4 regions of the Listeria immobilis genome follow, and region 1 is predicted to be linked to each of the others. Evidence: riboswitches for the same ligand, from Rfam matches in the RefSeq annotation. Region 1 holds a riboswitch; each other region holds the start of a gene.
What was found. A riboswitch is a leader RNA that binds a small molecule or an ion and turns the genes downstream of it on or off. The one in region 1 is predicted to bind S-adenosylmethionine.

Region 1 (5,277 bases):
ATGGATTGCACCAACATCAGCAAATTTATATCCTTTTTCCTTTTCTTCTAGTTCAAGGTAAGGTTTATGTTGGAAATAGTTGGCATCCAAGTCGCCTTCTTCAAGTGCTTTATTCGGCATAACATAATCTGTATACTTTACAATCTTCAAATTAATTCCTTTTTCTTTCAAAATTGGTTTTGCTTGCTCCAAAATTTGAGCATGAGGCGTGTTTGAAGCACCTACTACCAATTCCTTATCGTCTGTTTTACTGGATGATGCTTTATCAGATGAGCTACCACAAGCTGTAAGTACTAAAATTAAACTTAATGTAAAAATAAATCCAAGAACCTTTTTCATGAAAATCTCTCCTTTTTTGCGGGGATTCCGCGTTTTTTATATAAATTGCTTCATATACTTAGGTTAGCGTTTGTCGGTTCGTTTGGTTAAAAAGTCGCCGATAAACTGAAAAATAAAGACTATAATCAAAATAATAATGGTTGCTAAAACTGTTACATCTGGTTGCCCGCGTTGGAATCCTTCCAGATATGCGGTATTTCCAAGTCCACCGGCACCAATGACACCTGCCATCGCTGTGAAACCTACTAAAGAAATGGCTGTAACTGTAATACCAGAAATTATCGCTGGTAAAGCTTCCGGGATAAGCACTTTTCCAATTATGGTGAACATATTAGCACCCATTGATTTTGCCGCTTCAATAACTCCTTTGTCTACTTCACGAAAAGCAATTTCCACCATCCGACCATAAAAAGGAGCAGCCGAGATAATTAACGCTGGTAAAGCGGCTTTCGGTCCAATAACTGTACCAACTAGCGATTTTGTCATTGGGAGAAGCAGGACAATTAAAATAATAAACGGAATGGAACGGAAAACGTTGACTAGTATTGCTGTAATCCAGTAAAGAATACGGGCACCAGTATGTTTTTTATTATTTGTTAAAAATAGTAACAATCCTAACACAATTCCTAATAAAAATACTGCAAATAGTGAAGTAAGTGTCATATATAATGTTTCTTGTGTTGCTACCCACATCATTTGAAAATCAACATTTGGGAATAATTCTTGTAATTTCGTCATCGCTCTAACACTTCCGTTTCTACATTAAGTTGACGTAGCTGTGTTAGACTCGCATTAATCGCTTCTTTCGCACCTAGTATCTGTACATAAAGCGTTCCATAAGCGCCGTTTTGTGTTTGTGTTAAATTACCATGGAGGACATTTAGCATAACATCATTATCTTTCGCAACTTGAGAAATCACAGGTTGGGTTGCATTTTCGCTCATAAATAACAGTTTAACTATTTCACCTTCTGCATAGTTTTCAAGTAGCAGATGAATTAATTCTTCCGTTTCATCTGAATCAGTTACTTGACGAACAAAGCGTTGGGTTACTTTTTCTTTTGGATGACGGAAAACATCTAATACTTCTCCAAGTTCAACAACTTTTCCGTTTTCCATCACGGCTACACGATTACATATTTTTCGAATAACATGCATTTCGTGGGTGATAACAATGATTGTAAGGTTGAGGCGTTTGTTAATATCTAATAAAAGTTCTAAAACTTCATCTGTTGTTTGTGGATCTAGTGCGGAGGTTGCTTCATCACATAATAGCACTTTGGGATTATTAGCAAGCGCTCTAGCAATTCCTACCCGTTGCTTTTGCCCACCACTTAGTTCAGCTGGATAAGCATTTTCTTTTCCTTCTAGTCCAACTAACCGAATTAATTCATTAACGCGAAATCGTCTTTTTTCACCGCGTACGCCAGCAATTTCTAACGGAAAGGCAATGTTTTCAGCAACAGTACGTGACCATAATAAATTAAAATGTTGAAAAATCATTCCAATTTGTTGCCGAGCTTTTCGAAGTTTTCCACCACGGATCTGACTAATTAGTAAGTTATCCACCTCTACTGAACCTTCAGTTGGTAGCTCTAATCCGTTGAACATTCTTATCAACGTACTTTTTCCAGCGCCTGAATAGCCTACTACACCAAATATTTCTCCTTGTTCAATTTCTAAATCGACATTATCGACTGCTCGGACTTTATTATTTCTTGATGTATATTCTTTTACAACGTGCTGTAATGTTATCATCTCTATCACCTTTTCTACATTTCTGGTATACAAAAAGCCTTTCTGCTGATGAGCAGAAAGGCAGCATTTTTTCAAATGGACTAACTTCCTTCTCATCTTTCAGAACAATTAACTGTTCTGCATGATTTAGCACCTTAAACACAAAATGAACTATTGTTTAGGTTGCTGGGTTTCACAGGGCATTTCCCTCCACCACTCTGGATAAGATTTCTACATATAATTATATCACTTCATTTATGACTATCGTGACATTTCTTGTTTTTTCATATTACCTTTTCCACTCTACTTTGTCAATAAATTTTTACTAATAGCTTATTAATTGTAATTTAATTCACTAATTATAACGGTATTTCTTTGATCATCTATACTAGTTAATTGTGAGGCAATTTTTACTTGTGCTCTATTTTGAGAATTAATTTTACCCTTATTTATTTGGGCTAAATAAACAAAAATCACAACGACTGTAATACAAGCAACAACAATTAAGACAAAATGCTTTTTCATTTGTTCACCCTCCGTAATTTATATTCTACTGAATGAATATAAACCATGAGGAAAGAAAAATTTAAGAATTATTAAAGATTAACTGAGTGGTAATTTAACGATAAAACTAGTTTTCCGATGTTTGCTCTCAGCAGTAACAAGTCCACCATGTTTTTCAACAATTGATTTGGCGATAGCAAGCCCCAAGCCAGTTCCAGTCGTTGTTCTATTTTTATCAGCTTTATAAAATCGCTCAAATAAATATGGTAAATCGATTTCTGAAATTTCTTGTCCGTAATTCGTTACTTTTACAACAGCCATATTTCCTTCTTGTTTTGCGCTTACGTCGATTTGCTTATTTCCTTCTCCGTACCGAAGCGCATTCGAAAACAGATTTTCAAATAAACGCATGATTTGATTGCCATCACCGCTAATAATTAACTTTTTGGCATCAAAATGCTCTACGATTTTCATATTTCGTTCCGTTGCTTGTCCATCATATTCGGCAACTAGCTGACTTAATAATTCAATAACGTCTAATTCATCTTTTTTTAATTGATACTCAACGCTATCAAGTCTTGTATAAGAAAACAAGTCATCAATCAGCTTATGCAGATGTCGTGCCTTACCGTAAACCAGCTCCGTGTAATAACGCAATTCCACTTCATCACGATAACGATCTTCATGAATATAACTTAAGTACCCCAAAATTGAAGTCAGTGGTGTCCTAAGATCATGCGAAACATTCGTAATTAAATCATTTCTAGCTTGTTGCGCCTGCTCTTCTTGTTTCATTAATTTATTTTGTCGTTCTCGCATGTTTTCGATATTTCGCTCTAATTCTTGAATTTCAGGAACAAAACTCTCTGTATCCACTGGTTTTCCATCGTTTAGCGCAAAATTTATTGTTCGCAATTGCTTTTTCAAAAGTTTTTGCCGCATGTAGCGATAGAAAAAGGAGAAAAATAAGCAAGTAATCAAGAAAATAATAAAATAATTGATTAATAATACCCAAATGGAATCCATCACACGAACATATTTATTAGGACCAAATAAACTGACAATCGCTCGAGTAACTTCTTTTAAAAATAAAGAATCATCTCTAATGGAGATAGCCCATAAATATATAGTTCGTACCGTAACCATGCCTAAAACCCATGAAATAACAGCGAAAAAAGTTGCTTGCCAAATATTCATCACATGGCTAATTTTAGTAAACAACATTTCAAGTTTATATTTCAACTTTGTATCCTACTCCCCATATAGTCTTAATCACATTTTCCCCGCCCATAGCATCTCGTAATTTATCACGCAAATTGCTAATATGGACCATAACCGTTTTACTTGCTCCAAGCGCTTTTTCTTGCCAAATTTTTTCGAAAATATATTCGGAACTAAATACTCGCCCTGGTTCACTTGCAAGCAAAAATAAAATATCAAATTCCGAAGTTGTTAAATGTAGTTCTTTTCCACTAACTGTCACCACATGAAGCGCACGATCAACAATGATTGGTCCAATGATAACTTTATCCTGACTAATCGGCTCTACTTGACTCATTTGTTGCATTCGCCTCAAAATTGCTTTGACACGGACAGAAAGCTCTAATGGATTAAACGGCTTCACCATGTAATCATCTGCACCAGTTAAAAGCCCCATTATCTTATCATTATCTTCCGCCTTCGCACTAAGCATCAAAATGGGCGTCAAAATACCTTCACTTCGCATTAAACGGCATACTTCTAAGCCATCCATTTCCGGCATCATAATATCTAATATAACTAAAGTAGGTTGCTTATCTTGCACAAGACGCCAAACCTCTGCTCCATCATATGCTTGGTAAATCGTATATCCTTCATTTTGCAAATATAATTTCACTAAATCCACAATTTCTTTATCATCATCCGCAATTAAAATAGAAGTTGTCATACTTAATTTTCCTTTCCATTCTTTGTTTCCCCCTATTGTAGCACTTTTGAAACAAATCGAATAGAAAGAGCTTATTTTAATTTTCTGTAAGGACTCGCTCTTCTTCTGGCTCTAAGTGAATGAGAACTTCCGCTTTCGCATAAAAATCCATTATTTCTGCTTCAATCTCGTCACATAGCGAATGAGCGCTTTCGATTGTCATGGAAGAAGACACCACTAAATGAAAATCAATGTACTCTTCCGCTCCAGCACGTCTTGAGCGAAAATCATGAAACTCAATAAATTTATTTTTATGTGTCAAAATAATTTGCTTAATTGCCGCTTCTTCTTCCGTTGATAAACGTTTATCCATTAGCGGTGGGAAAGATTCTTTCAGTAATTTAAAAGCTTCAAACATAATATAAAAAGCGGTTAAAATAGCAATAACAGAATCAATCCACAGCCAACCGGTTATGTATACTAAAAATAAACTAAGCGCAATACCTAGTGAGGTAAAAACATCTGTATATAAATGGAGCGCATTCGATTTCATTGCTACAGAATTCGCTTCATCAGCAGCTTTTTTGATAATTCGTGATACGACAATATTAACGAGCGCGCCAAAAAGCATTACCATTATGCCAAGCGCTGGAAAACGTATTTCATGTGGGTTTACAAGTTTATTTACGGATTCAATAATAATCCAAATACCCGCAACAAAAATAAGTAACGTTTCGATTGTTCCAGCAATATTTTCAGCTTTTCCATGCCCATATGGATGATCTTCATCAG
Region 2 (5,277 bases), on a different contig from region 1:
TTCATTATTTTCATCTTTGCATTCTTAGGATTTGAGCACGTTATTGCCAACTTCTCTTCTTTCTCTTTAGCGTTTTTTGCTTCTGGCGGAACACTTGCTGCAATGACAGTAGGAAATGTTTCAGTCAACCTCGTACTTGCGCTGTTAGGGAACTTTGTAGGAGGAGGCCTTGTAATCGGTTTAGGATATGCTTGGCTTAACCGTACAAAATCAATTTATAAAGATTAATAAAAAAAGCTAGCTCAAACTTCTGAGCTAGCTTTTTTAGGTGTTTTTACTGGTAAATTTGCTAAAAATGACCGAATTAATGGTTCGAACTTAGGTAATTCTTTTTCCACTAAAAATGCGTCATGACCATATTCAGAAGCAACTTCATGATAAGTAACTGGAACGCTCCATTGTTTTAATAGCTCATATCCACGGCGTAAATCATGGATTCGAAAAAGTTGATCCGTTGTAATGCCAATTAGCAAATACGGAATTTTTATTTTTGAAAACGCTGGGAGGTCATCCTTATCAGGAGCAGTAACATCGAATAAATCAATCGCTTTCGTTAAATATAAGTAACTATTTGCATCAAACCGTTCTACAAAAGTATCACCTTGATATTGCAAATAAGATTCAATTTGAAAATGTTCTTTGGAAAAGGCAGCTGGTGAACTTTCGGCAACTGTGAATCGTTCGAAACGCTTTGAAAATAATTCGCTCGTTCGATAAGTCATCATGCCTACCATTCTAGCTGTAGCAAGACCGCCTTCAGGTTGACCGATATAATTTCCTCCATTAAAATCAGGATCATTTAAAATTGCCATCCGCATGATTAAATTATAGCCAATTGCGTCAGGCCCAGCAGCAAGAGGGGATGCGATATTAATAATACTATCAGTAATATCCGCATAATCAATGGCCCATTCTGTAGCTTGCATCCCTCCCATAGATCCACCAATAACCGAAACAATCCTTTCAACACCTAATTGCTCTAAAAGCTCACGTTGAACTTTAATAATATCTTTAATTGAAAAACCAGGAAATTGCAGTCGGAAAGGGTCGCCAGTTTTTGGATTAATGGAAGATGGTCCAGTTGTACCACTACATCCCCCAAACACATTCGTACAAACCAAGAAATATTTATTAGTATCAATAGTTTTTCCAGGTCCAATATAATCATCCCACCAACCAGGCGCATCATCTTCATAGTGCTTGGCTGCATGTGCTGTTCCAGTGAGAGCATGTTCTAATAAAATACAATTATCCCGAGATTCTGCTAATGTTCCGTAAGTTTCATAGCCAACTAAAACAGGACTTAAGGTTTCTCCGTTTTCAAGTAGAAGAGGACTTTTTTGAAATAGTTCTTTTTGTTGTAGGCTCACTTCTCTTCACATCCCCTTAAATTTGCTCTAGTGCATGTGTTAAATCTTGAATAATATCATCTGCATTCTCAATTCCAATAGATAGACGTATTGATTCCGGTTTTACCCCAGCAGTAAGTTGTTGATCTTCGCTTAACTGTTGATGAGTCGTGGAGGCTGGATGAATAATAAGCGATTTTGCATCTCCAACGTTTGCTAAATGGGAGAATAGTTCCACCGACTCAATCACTTTTTTCCCAGCTTCATAACCACCTTTAACGCCAAAAGTGAAAATAGATCCAGGACCTTTTGGTAAGTATTTTTGCGCTAAATCAAAATATTTATTTTCTTTTAGGTTAGGGTAGTTAACCCACGCAACTTTTGGATGGTCATTTAAGAAGTTTGCAACTAATTTTGCATTTTTTACATGTTGTTCTAATCGCAGGGAGAGTGTTTCTAAACCAAGGATAAGTAGGAATGCATTAAAAGGTGATAGTGCTGCACCTGTGTCGCGTAAAAGTGAAACACGTAGTTTGGTAATATAAGCAGCCGCTCCAACATCATTTGTGTAGGATAAACCGTTATAACTGTCATCTGGAACAACTAATTTTGGGAACTTACCATTTGCCCAGTCAAATTTGCCCGAATCAATTACAGCTCCACCAATTGCAACCCCATGACCACCGATGAATTTAGTAGCTGAATAAACGACAATATCAGCTCCAAAATCAAACGGACGATTTAAATAAGCGGTTGCGAAAGTATTATCAACAATAAGGGGGATATTAGAAGTGTGCGCAATGTTTGCCACTTTTTCAATATCAACAATATTAATATCTGGATTGCCAATTGTCTCAACAAAGACAGCCTTCGTATTTTCTTTAATGGCCTTTTCAAAATTTTCTGGTTCATTTGGATCTACAAAGGTAACTTCAATCCCAAATGTTTTAAAAGTATGAGAGAACAGTGTATGTGTACCACCATAAAGTGTTGCTGCTGCGACAATATGATCACCAGAACCAGCAATATTTAAAATGGAGTAGGTTATAGCAGCCATTCCAGAAGCTGTTGCAACTGCACCAATACCGCCCTCAAGTAAAGTTAAGCGTTCTTCTAACACAGCGGTAGTGGGGTTCATAATTCGCGTATAAATATTTCCAGATTCTTGAAGACCAAATAAAGCTGCTGCATGCTCTGGACTATCAAAAGTGTAGGAAGTTGTTTGGTAAATAGGAACGGCTCTAGAATGTGTATCCCCGTCTGGTGTATGTCCTCCGTGTACTTGAATTGTTTCAAATTGATACTCATTACTCATAAAATCCACTCCTCTTTTAATATGTATTTACTTGTAATTCCAATCAAAAAACCTCCCTAGCAGTATATAAGCCGCCAGAGAGGATAGAGTTTCCTAAACTTGGATTTCCGACTTATCTTTCAGAATATACTGCTGGAATTAGCACCGTGAAATAATATTCCGGTTGCTAAGGCTTCAAAGGGCCAGTCCCTCCACCTTTCATGATAAGAAAATACGATTAAATTAAGTTTTATATTACGCTGGATGAATGAAATTGTCAACTATCTGTTTATTTTATTTGATTTACGGCCAATAATGTGTGAGTTTTGTGTCTATCAATAAATTTAAGTTAAATTTTGTTCGAGAAAAGTGTTTAATTTTTTATTTTTAGGCTATTATAGATAAGTCTAGTTGAATTTCATCAAAAATGGGGTCGAATTAGAACAAAAAATTGGGAGTTGAAAGACATATGAAAACTTTTACACGAATTCTTGTTTTATTAGCAGGGATTGCAATGATTGCACTAGGGATTTGGTTTTTATTCCATCCGGGGATTTCTTTATTAACCTCAACATTAATGTTTGGCTTCTTGCTACTTATTTCTGGTATTTTTCACACAGTTTCTTATTTCTCAGATAAGAAAATGCAGAAAGTATCAGGTTGGGTGCTAGCTGATGGTATTTTATCTATTTTATTAGGTTTCTTGCTATTATTTAATGAATTTGCAGGTGCAGCAACACTTGTATTACTGTTTGGTATGTGGGTACTATTTGCTGGTATTATGCGTACGATTGGTGCGTTTACCGCAAAACAAAACAATGTACAAGGTTGGGGCTGGATTTTAACAATTGGTATCATTGGTATCATTGTTGGATTCATTGCACTTTTCAATCCAGTTGTTTCGGCAATTGGTATCGTACTTATCGTTGGTATCTTCTTCATCGTTCAAGGTATCAGTGCTATTGCAACATTCTTCTTTATTGGAAAAACCAAATAATAAAAAAACGAACCCAGTTGTTTAAATTGGGTTCGTTTTTTTAATGAGTTAATTTCTAATGCAAAGATAAGCAACTACCTAAATTACTTAGATAGTTGCATTTTTGTTTATGCGTGTTTTTTACGTAATGTAATAACCGTTCCGCTAACTAAAAGAAGACCAATAAATGCGAGCGGAAGAGAGTTTGTATCTCCAGTTTTTGGTAATTTTTTAAATGTCTCTTTTTTGTTTGAAATTTTAATCTTCGGCTTTACTTCTGACTTCGGTGAGTCTGGAGGGGCAGGCATAGGTACTATAGCAAGTAGATTGTTATATTCATTATAGCTATAAATGACTTCTTCACTGTAGTCAAAAGAGTAATTATAGGCAACTAGACTATATTTATCTCCTGATTTTAGTGGTTTTTCTAAAGTTAAGATAAAGTTTCCTTCTTCATCAGAATAGGCACTCGCAAGTGTATTTCCGTCAGAATCATCCATATCTACAATAACATTAGGTGATGTAGTTCCGTAAATAGTTGAAGCATTGCTAGTTGTTGTATTAATAACTGGTTTTTTTAGTGTTGGCACATTATTGGCAACAAAATATGAGATGGTGGCTTCTCGTGTATTTCCAGCTGAATCTGTTGCGATGATAATTGCCTCTTGATAACCCAGTGTAGTACTAGACGCTTCATGTCCTGGTTTGTAAGCTACTGTGAATTTTCCAGAGTTATCAGAGATTTTTACGAAGGCATCATAGTCTAGCGTATCACCTTTTCGTATTATTAGTAGAATTAGTTGACTTAAAATTGAGGGTGGAGTTTGATCTGTAACAGCGAAAGTGGCAATTAATTCTTCAGATATACCGGCTTTTGTCGCAACAATAGTCGTCGTAAATGAACCTGTTTTTTTAGTGGAAGGAGCGCCGGATTTAAAGCTTAAAGTTACATCAGGCGCAGCATCTACAAACTGCATTGGTGTTGGTTTAGAATCTTGGGCAATTGTTGGTGCGGTCGTTTTTAAAGTTGCTAGTGGTGTTGCAACGTTTACAGTATAGTTAACTGTGAGTTCAATTGATGTAGCATCATCGAAATCTACAACAATAATTGTGGAGTAATCTCCAGCATTAGATGTTTCAGGTTGCCCATTTTTAAAGGTAAATGTTGGATTGTTGCCATTGTCATTAATCGTTACAAAATCACTTGCAACTGGATTAGAATCAATTTCAAATGCAAGCCCTGTTTTTGCAATAACTGCATTTGGTGAAGCTTTTAAATTGTCTTTTTCTTCCGTTGTATTTTTTTCTACCACATCAGGAGTTACGATAGTCTCTGTATTTTCCCCATCCTCCGTATCTGTCGCATAGGCAGGCGTGCTAATAGATAAAGCTAGCCCAAATGCTAAAGTTAGTGCTATCCCTTTTTTTAAGTTTTTCATTAGATGTCCTCTTTTCTTTTTTTTTTATTGCATATTTATTATAACAAGGAGAATATCTGAAAGAAAGCGAAAATAAATCATTTGTGAAATTATGTACAAAGATAGCTAAACAAAAACGTATATTCATTAAGAATACACGCTTTTAAGATAATTATAAATATGACTTATATGTATTAGTTAATTTTTGCTTATGGGTTTCAAAATCGTTTATTCGCCAAG
Region 3 (5,277 bases), on a different contig from region 1:
TTGAGCTCACTTGACTGTGACGGCGTAAATTAGCTTTTACCCGCGCAATTAATTCACGATTACTAAAAGGTTTGGTTACATAATCGTCTGCTCCAAGTTCTAGCCCAATAACTTTATCAATTTCGGAATCTTTTGCTGTGACCATTATAATTGGCATATCATATTTTTTACGAACTTCACGACATACCTCAATACCATCACGACCTGGAAGCATAATATCTAGTAGAATCAAATCTGGTTGAACTTCCTCAACTAGTTCTAATGCTTCATCGCCATCATAGGCGCAATATACATCAAATCCTTCTTTATTTAGATTAAATTTAACTATATCAGCAATCGGTTTTTCATCATCTACTACAAGAATTTTCTTTTCTGCCATTAGTTTACAGTCCTCTCATTCATGGATTTTGCCGGTTTATACCGGGACAGATAGTTTAGTTTTATACTTTTTTGTTGTTAAATACAGCCCATTTGGTTCATCTTTATAAACTAGTAACATTAAAAACAGACTTACCTAACTAATTATAACACATACCTCTAATTATCTGAATTATTACAGGCTTTTTTATCTTAAAGTAAGTCACGACAGCGTTTTAACTTTGCGGAATTTTGTCAAAAAGATGTAATTTTGAAATTCGGGTGATTGCTTCTTCTAAACGAGCTTCCTCTATTAAAAGTCCAACACGAACATATCCTTCGCCAAACTCCCCAAAACCACTTCCATCCGCTACAGCAACATTCGCTTCTTCTAATAAATAGTCTGCAAATTGGCTACTAGTAAACTCTTCGGGAACTGGCATCCAAGCAAAGAAGGAACCTGCTGGAGCAACTGCATTCCAACCAATTTTTTCGCATGCAGCAATAAAGGCATTGCGTCTTTTTTCATAGCGCGCATTTAATTCGCGGACACACAATTGATCACCTGTTAAAGCTTCTATAGCCGCATCTTGAATTCCTGGAAATAAACTTACATACATATGATCTTGAATAAGGTTGATTGCTTCAATAACTTCTTTGTTTCCAACCGCAAAACCAACTCGCCAGCCTGCCATATTATATGTTTTCGAAAGTGTGTATAATTCAATTCCGACTCCCTTTGCGCCAGGAGTTTGCAAGAAACTAATCGGTTTTTGACCATCAAAGCCAATTGCACCATAAGCAAAATCATGCGCAACTATAATATTATTTTCTTTAGCGAAAGCAACTGTTTCCTCAAAAAAATCAGTTGTAGCAATCGCGCCAGTTGGGTTATTGGGATAATTTAAGTACATTAATTCCGCTTTTTTCGCAATTTCAGCAGGAATTTTAGTGAAATCAGGTAGAAAATGATTTTCTGCGATTAAAGGCATCCTTTCAAATTGAACTTCTCCTAAAACCACTCCTGACAAATAATCGGGATAACCAGGGTCTGGTAATAGCATCACATCACCCGGATCCATAATACACATTGGCAATTCAACTAATCCTGTTTTTGTTCCAAATAAAATTGCTACTTCGGTCATCGGATCAATAGTTACATTATATTCGCGTGCATAAAAATCTGCGGCCGCTTTTTTCAATTCGAACTTTCCACGAAATAAAGAATACTTATGATTATTAGGCTTTTCAGAAGCATCTTTAAGTGCCGCAACAATATGATCGGGTGTTGGCTGATCTGGATTACCTTGGCCTAAGTTAATAACATCATGACCAGCTGCCACTTTCTTTCCAACTTTTTCTACTAGGCTAGAAAAAAACTGTTCTGGTAAATTTTGTAAACGTTTGGAAATTTTCATTTTACACCCGTCCTTTATAAGTTTCATTGATTAAAATAGTAAAGTTTTCTGAGGTATTTGTCCAGTCTGTTTTTTTAAACACCTAAAAAACGATTGACAAATTGAAGGAAAATGCGTATATTTTTAAATAACAGGTTTTTCTAAAATATTTTCTCTTATCGAGAGCGGCAGAGGGACTGGCCCTATGAAGCCCGGCAACCCAACTTTATTAAAGCGTAAAGTGAAGGTGCTAATTCCAGCAAAATGGTAGATTTCATTTTGGTAGATAAGAGGAGCTGGATATGTTCGACTTTCCACTTCTCTATTCTAAATAGAGAAGTTTTTTATTGCTTTCATGAATAAATCTGGATAAATAATCAACATACTAGGGAGGAAAAAAGATGAAAAAATTAACAAAAGGGTTAGGAATTTTACTTGCGTCAAGCCTTATTTTAGGATTAGCTGCGTGTGGTGGCGGTAGTGATGATAAAGCTTTAAGCACGAAAGAAATAACTATTGGTACAACAGCTGGTCCACACCAACAAATTGCTGAAGAAGTTCAAAAATTAGCGAAAAAAGATGGTCTTGAAATCAAAATCAAAACATTTGATGATTATAATACACCAAATACAGCTCTAAACGATGGTGACTTGGATACAAACAACTATCAAACCATTCCATTTTTAGAGCAACAAAAGAAAGACAAAGGTTACAAACTAGACGTAGCTTTTAAAACAGTTGCCTTTCCAATGGGCGTCTACTCAAACGACATTAAAGATATAAAGAATTTGAAAAAAGGGGACAAAATTGCTGTTCCAAATGATCCAAGTAACGAATATCGTGGTTTAAAATTATTTGAAGATGCAGGTATTATTAAATTGAAAGATGGCGTGGAAGAAAAAGCAACGAAAAAAGATATTGCTGAAAATCCATTAGATTTAGAAATCGTGGAACTTGAGGCTTCACAAATCCCTGCACAATTAGATGAAGTAGCAGCCGCAGCTATTAATACAAACTTTGCAATGGGCGCTGGGCTTTCTATTAATGAAGATGCTATTTACAATGAACCAACAGAAAACAATCCGTATCCAAACGTTTTTGTTGTTCGCACTGAAAACAAAGAAGATGAAGTAGTAAAAACACTCGAAAAATATTACCATTCTGATGATGTCAGAGAATTTATTGAAAAAGAATTTAATGGGTCTGTTGTACCTGCATTTTAGGGAGTTGTTTTATTTTGATTGAATTACATCAAGTATCAAAAACATTTAACGTTAATGGGAAAACAGTAGAAGCCGTTAAAAATGTATCTATTCAAGTCGAAAAAGGAGAAATTTTTGGCGTTGTTGGTTATAGTGGTGCTGGAAAAAGTACGCTCGTTCGTTGTATTAACTTACTTGAACGTCCAGATGAAGGACACGTTTTGATTGACGGTAAGAATTTATCTACCCTTTCAAGTAAAGATTTACGGATAGCGCGTCGTAAAATTGGGATGATTTTCCAAGGTTATAACTTACTTAAGACTGCCACCGTTTATGAAAACATTGCGAAACCACTCCAACTTGAAGGAGTACCAAAAGAAGAAATTAAGTCACGTGTAGACAAATATTTATCGATTGTTGGCTTAGAAGATAAACGAAATAATTTTCCAAGCCAGCTCTCTGGCGGTCAAAAACAACGTGTGGCGATTGCAAGAGCACTTGCACATGAGCCAGAAATTTTACTAAGTGACGAGGCAACAAGCGCTCTTGATCCAGAAACAACGGAAGCAATTTTACAACTATTACTTAAAATTAACGCTGAACTAGGCATCACGATTTTCTTAATTACTCATGAACTTGATGTCATTCAACGCATTTGTGATCGTGTTGCTGTTATGGAAAACGGTCATTTAGTGGAACAAGGAACTGTCCTAGATATTTTCACTAAAGCAAAGCATGCAACAACCAAACGTTTTGTTGGCTCTGAGGCAAGTTTTGATATTCCTCAAGATTTACTAGAAAAATATATTGCTACCGGAAAACTTGTATCCCTCCACTTTATTGGGGCTGAAGCGGATGAACCTGCACTTGCACTTGTTTCGCGTAAATTTGATGTTCTTCCTAGTATTTTAGCTGGCGGAATTGATCATTTGAAAAACGGCACACTCGGAAAACTGCTCGTTCATTTAAAAGGGGACGAAATAGAATATAATAAAGCAATTGCTTATTTAAAGGAATCTGGCGTTGTTGTTGAGGAGGTCGAGTTGCTATGAGTTCATTTATTGAAGAATGGGGCCCGATTCTTTGGCAAGGTTTTCTAGAAACGTTAATAATGACAGGCATTACGCTTGTTATTGCCTTAGCTATTGGTCTTCCGCTTGGTGTATTTTTGATTTTAACACGTAAAGGCGGTCAAACTGAAAATCTTGTTGTTTATAGTATTTTAAACTGGATTATTAATATTTTACGCTCTTTACCGTTTATTATTTTATTATTCTTGATGATTCCCGTAACGCGTGCAGTTGTTGGGACGACGATTGGTATTCAAGGGGTTATTTTGCCGCTTGTTGTCTTCACAGCTCCTTATATTGCACGTTTAATGGAGTCCGCACTGCTTGAAGTAGATAAAGGGGTTATCGAAGCTTATCAAGCAATGGGCATTTCTACACCAAAAATCATTTGGAGCGTTATTATTCGTGAGGCTCGCTCGGGTATTGTACTTGGGCTAACTATCGCTACAATTGGACTTATCGGTGCTACAGCGATGGCAGGACTTGTTGGTGCTGGTGGTCTTGGAACAATTGCTTATCAATATGGTTTCCAACGCTATGAAGCTGCTGTTATGTTCACAACGATTATTATTTTAATCATTATGGTTCAATCACTACAATCGTTTGGTAATTTCTTAGCTAGACGTTTAAAAAAGGATTAAATCCATACCTAGAGCTTGGTGAAGGTGGTCGAAAATAGACCAATCACCAAGCTTATGTTATTTTTAAAAGAAAAGGGAAAAAAGGGAGCGAAGAACATGTGGAAGTTGGCATTATGTCAAACGGATGTAACGTTTAAGTATCCAGATGCAAACTATGCACGGATAGAAAAAGCGATTGTGGAAGCTGCAAAAAAGGGAGCTGATATCGCTGTTTTACCAGAGATGTGGAACACAGGGTATGCTTTAAATGAATTAGGGGGCATTGCTGATTTAAACGGAGATCGTACGAAAGAATTTTTGTCTAATCTATCCGAAAAACATCAAATCGCCATTATCGGCGGCTCCGTTGCCATCTCAGAAGGAAGTAAATTTTCCAATACTATGTATGCGTTTGATAAATACGGTGACCTGCTTTCTTCCTATAAGAAAGTTCATTTATTTCAACTTATGAACGAACATTTATATTTAGAGGCTGGGAATGACACAAACTTATTTAGATTAAATGGGGTATCTTGCGCTGGTTTTATATGTTACGATATTCGTTTTCCAGAATGGATTCGCAAACATACTTCTGAAGGCTCTGAGGTTTTATTTATTTCTGCCCAGTGGC
Region 4 (5,277 bases), on a different contig from region 1:
AATAGCGTTTTTTCAATCCATTCACTCCTCTAAATCGAAATTATTCTTGTTTGCAAACTATGTCAATCGTAGTAATTACGATTTATAATCCAATGTTGATAATACCGTATTCTTTCAAAAAAAGCAAGAAAAAACGAACCGCCATAAAGCGATTCGTGCTATTATTAATGATGATGATGGGCATCGCATTGATGGTTGGACTGTTTATCTGAAGTGTTTTTATCTTTCTTCGGAGGAACAAAATCAAGCCCGCCTTTATGGAAGGGATGACATTTGGAGATTCGCTTAATGGCCAAGTAACTGCCTTTGAGTGCTCCATGTGTCTGAATGGCTTCAATCCCGTATGCAGAACAAGTTGGATAAAACCGACATGTAGCTGGAGTGAAACGCGAAATATATTTTTGATAAAGTCGGATTCCTCCGATAAGTATTTTTTTCATTAGTATTCATCCTTAAAATTCATGTTATCTACAGCTTACCATATTTTTGAAAAAAGAAAAGGAAGTGAGATTTTGTTTACTTATAAAGATGCACTTCAAAATGATGTAACGATTTATTTTGATAAGCAAAACTATCAAGCTGATGACGTATTAGTAGTGCCAACTTTCTTAGATGGCTGGCTATTTACCGAACATAAAAAACGTGGCTTAGAATTTCCTGGTGGTAAAGGGGAGCAAGGCGAAACTAACATGGAAGCGGCTAAACGAGAATTAATGGAAGAAACTGGTGCTATCCCAGGTGAACTTTATTTTGTTGCGGATTATCTTGTGACTTCGAAGGAACGAACTTTTACCAAACGAGTATATACAACAAAAGTAGAAAAGTTAGAAGCTAAAACAGATTATTTAGAGACAAGGGGACCAGTTGTTTTAAATGGAAACCTACGTCAACTTATTTGTGGACCTGCTTTTAGTTTTTTTATGCGAGATGCAGGAATGGTAAAAATAGTAGAAGCAGCAGAGCGGATTTTAAAACAACAAAAACTAGTCAATTAGGGGTAAACTCTGCTATGATAAAAGCATTGGAGGTGAGAAAAATTGGGTATGCCACTTGAAGTAAACACAATGATAGTCACAAAAGGAAATGAAAAAAGAATTTCTGATAATTTTTTTGAATTGGAAAAACAAGGATATCGAATTTATCCGATTGATGTTCCTATTATAGTTCGTAAAACAAAGGAAGGCGAAACTCTTGGAGAAGCCATTCCTCGCAAATTAGTTTGGGAAAATAACAAAACGATTATTAAATATGAGTTAATTGCTTTAAATTCAAGTAATTAATTGGGAGGGGATTATTTGAAACGAAAAGTTGGTATCATTGGCGCTGGTCATGTTGGAAGCGATGTGGCTTTTTCTCTTGTGACGCAGGGGATTTGTGATGAAATTGTTTTAATTGATAAACAAGAAACAAAGGCGATGAGTGAGGCGTTAGAACTTCGTGATATGTCTTCAATGACTCGTTCTTATACAGAAATTATCCCCAATGATCTTGATGCTTTAAGTGATGCGGATATTATTGTTATGGCAGTTGGTCCGGAAACATTATTAAGAGAAGATCGAATGGAAGAATTAATTGAAACAAGTAAAGCAGTAGCAGAGATAATTCCCAAAATTTTAGCAACTGGATTCAATGGGATTTTTATAAATATTACGAACCCTTGTGATGTTATTACAGCACTTATTCAAAAGTTATCTGGTTTTAATCATTCTCGTGTGTTTGGTACAGGCACATCTCTTGATACCGCAAGAATGCGAAGAGTTGTTGGTGAGGTGCTTAATATCAACCCAAAAAGTGTGGACGGTTATGTACTTGGTGAACATGGGGAGTCGCAATTTGTTGCTTGGTCAACAGTAAGGATTGGTGGTGTTCCTCTTTTAGATTACCAAACAAATAAACCACTTGATTTAGCTTCCTTAAAGCAAAGTGTCCGTGGCGGAGGATGGAATATTTTAACAGGTAAAGGATGGACTAGCTTTGGTATTGCAACAGCTACAGCGCAAATTGTAGACGCTGTTTTATCTAATGCCAAACAAGTTTTCCCACTAGCTGTCTTTTCAAAAGAGATGGAAATTTATATTGGTCAACCAGCAATTATTGGCAGTGAGGGTGTTACAAGTATTTTAAAACCACCACTTACAGAAGAAGAAAAGGCTGATTTGATCGCATCCAGTAACGTTATTAAAGCAGCACTGGAAACAGTAAATGAAAATAATTAATACAAAAGAAAGTTAGATACATAATAACTTGGGATAGTAGAAATCTTCTTTATTACGAAATATAATTGCTTTTCATGAACAAAATATTTTAGTGAAGGCAATAAAAAAACTAGTTCCAGTAAAAGAAATAATTTACCAGAACTAGTTTTTTATGCGGTCTTTGCTTTTTTTTGTTTAGGTTTATTTGATTTTCTAACGATAAAACGAATGAGACTAATAATTAATGAAACAATATATTCACCAAAAGCTCCAATGAAAATCGCGATGGCTATTTCTGTTTGGGCCATTCCTCCACCATAAAAACTAATGAAGAACACGACACCACTTGCAATCAACCCCATTGCGGCTAAAAAATATTTAAACCAGTACCAACGAAGGACAAAATCAAATAAACAAACAGCTGCTAAAAAGCCAAGAAAAATAATCGAGGATAACGGAATTAAACTCATAGATACAATCTCCTTTAATAAATAAAAACATCTTTTTATCCATCTATCATAACACAGGTTGGAAATAATGATAAGAAAAAATTGATTCAAAAACGTTTGAGATGAAAAGAGCTATTTTAAAAAAGGAATATCCGGATTAGTTATTGCATCTAGTCGGACTTTATGGTATTCTAGCTTAGAATTAAAATTTATCTCTTATCCAGAGCGGTAGAGGGACTGACCCTTTGAAGCCCAGCAACCTACACATATAAGTGAAAGGTGCTAATCTGTTGCAGGAGTATTATCTCCTGAACGATGAGAGCAAAGGTATAATGATAGCCTTTCTCTATTCGTGCGCGTTTTGTGCTAAATAGAGAAAGGCTTTTTATATGAGGCTTATTTGGAAAGAATTAAAGGAGGAAAATAAAATTGGCTAAAAATCGTCATCTATTTACATCGGAATCGGTTTCTGATGGACATCCAGATAAAATTGCAGATCAAATATCTGATGCAATTTTAGATGCAATTATTTCAAAAGATCCGGACGCACGTGTAGCTTGTGAAACTACTGTGACAACTGGACTTGTTTTAGTAGCAGGAGAAATTACGACTTCTGTTTATGTAGATATTCCAAAAATTGTTCGTGATACAATTAAAGAAATTGGCTATACGCGTGCAAAATATGGTTTTGATGCGGAAACATGTGCCGTTTTAACAGCCATTGATGAGCAATCACCAGATATTGCACAAGGTGTAGATGAAGCATTAGAATCAAGAAGCGGCGGGGAACATGATGCGGTTATTGAAGCAATCGGTGCAGGAGACCAAGGCTTAATGTTCGGATTTGCTACTGATGAAACAGAAGAATTAATGCCATTACCTATTTTCTTAGCACATGGTCTTGCACGTAAATTAACCGAACTACGCAAATCAAAAAAACTGGATTATTTACGTCCTGATGCTAAAACACAAGTAACTGTTGAATATGATGAATTAAATAGACCTGTTCGAATTGATACGATTGTTGTTTCGACACAACATCATCCCGATATTACACAAGAACAAATTGCTAAAGATTTGCACACATATCTTTTCCCAGAAGTGATTGATGCTTCTTTCTTAGATGAAGACACGAAATACTTTATCAATCCAACTGGTCGTTTTGTAATTGGTGGCCCCCTTGGAGATGCTGGCTTAACTGGTCGTAAAATCATTGTTGATACTTACGGCGGCTATGCGCGACATGGTGGCGGGGCATTTTCTGGAAAAGATCCGACTAAAGTAGATCGTTCTGGTGCTTATGCTGCTAGATATGTTGCTAAAAATATCGTTGCTGCGGGACTAGCTAAAAAAGTGGAAGTACAGCTTGCTTATGCTATTGGTGTGGCTCGTCCAGTATCGATTTCGATTGACACATATGGAACTAGTGAATTTTCGGAACAAGAGTTAATCGATGGAGTAAATGCATTATTTGATTTACGCCCAGCTGGTATTATTCACATGCTTGATTTACGTCGTCCGATTTATCGTCAAACAGCGGCTTTTGGACATTTTGGACGTAGTGATTTGGATTTACCTTGGGAAAGAACAGATAAAGCAGAAGCATTACAAAAATTAGTAGCAAAATAAAAGATACCGAACATTTCTTTTAAGAGTGTTCGGTTTTTCCTTCCTAAACAGTGCAAAGGAAGTCTAGTTATGATATGATAGACGTTGTGAAAAAAAGAAAAAATGATTATGTATATAGAGGAGAAATGTTACCATGTGTGGATTTGTAGGATGCGTACATGACCGCATTACAGAAATTACTGGCGCTGATAAAGAAACCTTTAGACAAATGAACAGTATGATAACGCACCGTGGACCGGATGATGAAGGTTATTTCACAGATGACCACGTGCAATTTGGTTTCCGCCGTTTAAGTATTATTGATGTAGAAAACGGTCATCAACCGCTAACGTATGAAAATGAACGTTATTGGATTATTTTTAATGGAGAAATTTATAACTATGTTGAACTCCGCGAGCAATTAATTGCAGAGGGAATGACATTTGAAACAGAGAGTGATACAGAAGTAATTATTGCTACGTATGCAAAATATAAAGAAAAAACCGCAGAACGTCTTCGTGGGATGTTTGGCTTTGTTATTTGGGATAAACAAGAAGAACTTGTATACGGCGCACGTGATCCATTTGGTATAAAACCATTTTTCTATGCAGAAGAAGATGGCAAGCTTTATATGGGCTCAGAAAAAAAATCCATTCTTCATGCTTTAAAAGAAAAGGAATTAGATGAAATTTCCTTGCAAAATTACATGACTTACCAATTCGTTCCAGAACCAGATTCTTTAACAAAAAATGTAAAGCGTTTGGAACCAGGTCATCAATTCATCAAAAAAATAGGCGAACCAATGGAAATAACTACATATTGGAAAGCAGCTTTTGCACCAGTGACAAAATCTGAAGACGCATGGGTGAAAGAAATCCGTGATGTAATGTATGATTCTGTTAAAATGCATATGCGCTCTGATGTTCCTGTAGGCTCGTTTTTATCTGGTGGAATTGATTCTTCCATTATTGCTGCGATTGCCAAAGAGTACCACCCAGCTATTAAAACATTTTCAGTTGGATTTG

Region 2: linked by a shared signal. The riboswitch ahead of HCJ45_RS04150 (O-acetylhomoserine aminocarboxypropyltransferase/cysteine synthase family protein) and the one ahead of HCJ45_RS13275 (methionine ABC transporter ATP-binding protein) in region 1 are both predicted to bind S-adenosylmethionine.
Region 3: linked by a shared signal. The riboswitch ahead of HCJ45_RS12645 (MetQ/NlpA family ABC transporter substrate-binding protein) and the one ahead of HCJ45_RS13275 (methionine ABC transporter ATP-binding protein) in region 1 are both predicted to bind S-adenosylmethionine.
Region 4: linked by a shared signal. The riboswitch ahead of metK (methionine adenosyltransferase) and the one ahead of HCJ45_RS13275 (methionine ABC transporter ATP-binding protein) in region 1 are both predicted to bind S-adenosylmethionine.

Annotation. Positions count from the first base shown of each region.
Region 1 is NZ_JAASUA010000013.1:16,250-21,526, reverse strand. Features, by position in the region: gene HCJ45_RS13285 (MetQ/NlpA family ABC transporter substrate-binding protein) at 1-339, opposite strand, end outside; gene HCJ45_RS13280 (methionine ABC transporter permease) at 403-1,077, opposite strand; gene HCJ45_RS13275 (methionine ABC transporter ATP-binding protein) at 1,074-2,096, opposite strand; SAM riboswitch class I at 2,186-2,304, opposite strand; gene HCJ45_RS13270 (hypothetical protein) at 2,412-2,600, opposite strand; gene HCJ45_RS13265 (sensor histidine kinase) at 2,679-3,821, opposite strand; gene cesR (response regulator CesR) at 3,811-4,506, opposite strand; gene HCJ45_RS13255 (cation diffusion facilitator family transporter) at 4,583-5,277, opposite strand, start outside.
Region 2 is NZ_JAASUA010000002.1:262,771-268,047, forward strand. Features, by position in the region: gene HCJ45_RS04140 (formate/nitrite transporter family protein) at 1-228, shown strand, start outside; gene metX (homoserine O-acetyltransferase MetX) at 243-1,370, opposite strand; gene HCJ45_RS04150 (O-acetylhomoserine aminocarboxypropyltransferase/cysteine synthase family protein) at 1,387-2,664, opposite strand; SAM riboswitch class I at 2,774-2,874, opposite strand; gene HCJ45_RS04155 (HdeD family acid-resistance protein) at 3,113-3,640, shown strand; gene HCJ45_RS04160 (LPXTG cell wall anchor domain-containing protein) at 3,748-5,058, opposite strand; gene HCJ45_RS04165 (Crp/Fnr family transcriptional regulator) at 5,210-5,277, opposite strand, start outside.
Region 3 is NZ_JAASUA010000011.1:71,897-77,173, reverse strand. Features, by position in the region: gene yycF (response regulator YycF) at 1-379, opposite strand, end outside; gene HCJ45_RS12650 (pyridoxal phosphate-dependent aminotransferase) at 594-1,775, opposite strand; SAM riboswitch class I at 1,928-2,047, shown strand; gene HCJ45_RS12645 (MetQ/NlpA family ABC transporter substrate-binding protein) at 2,156-2,977, shown strand; gene HCJ45_RS12640 (methionine ABC transporter ATP-binding protein) at 2,992-4,008, shown strand; gene HCJ45_RS12635 (methionine ABC transporter permease) at 4,005-4,667, shown strand; gene HCJ45_RS12630 (carbon-nitrogen family hydrolase) at 4,764-5,277, shown strand, end outside.
Region 4 is NZ_JAASUA010000001.1:551,904-557,180, reverse strand. Features, by position in the region: gene HCJ45_RS02825 (metal ABC transporter substrate-binding protein) at 1-16, opposite strand, end outside; gene yidD (membrane protein insertion efficiency factor YidD) at 165-440, opposite strand; gene ytkD (RNA deprotection pyrophosphohydrolase) at 513-995, shown strand; gene HCJ45_RS02810 (DUF2584 domain-containing protein) at 1,038-1,280, shown strand; gene HCJ45_RS02805 (L-lactate dehydrogenase) at 1,296-2,216, shown strand; gene HCJ45_RS02800 (hypothetical protein) at 2,366-2,665, opposite strand; SAM riboswitch class I at 2,858-2,966, shown strand; gene metK (methionine adenosyltransferase) at 3,074-4,273, shown strand; gene asnB (asparagine synthase (glutamine-hydrolyzing)) at 4,407-5,277, shown strand, end outside.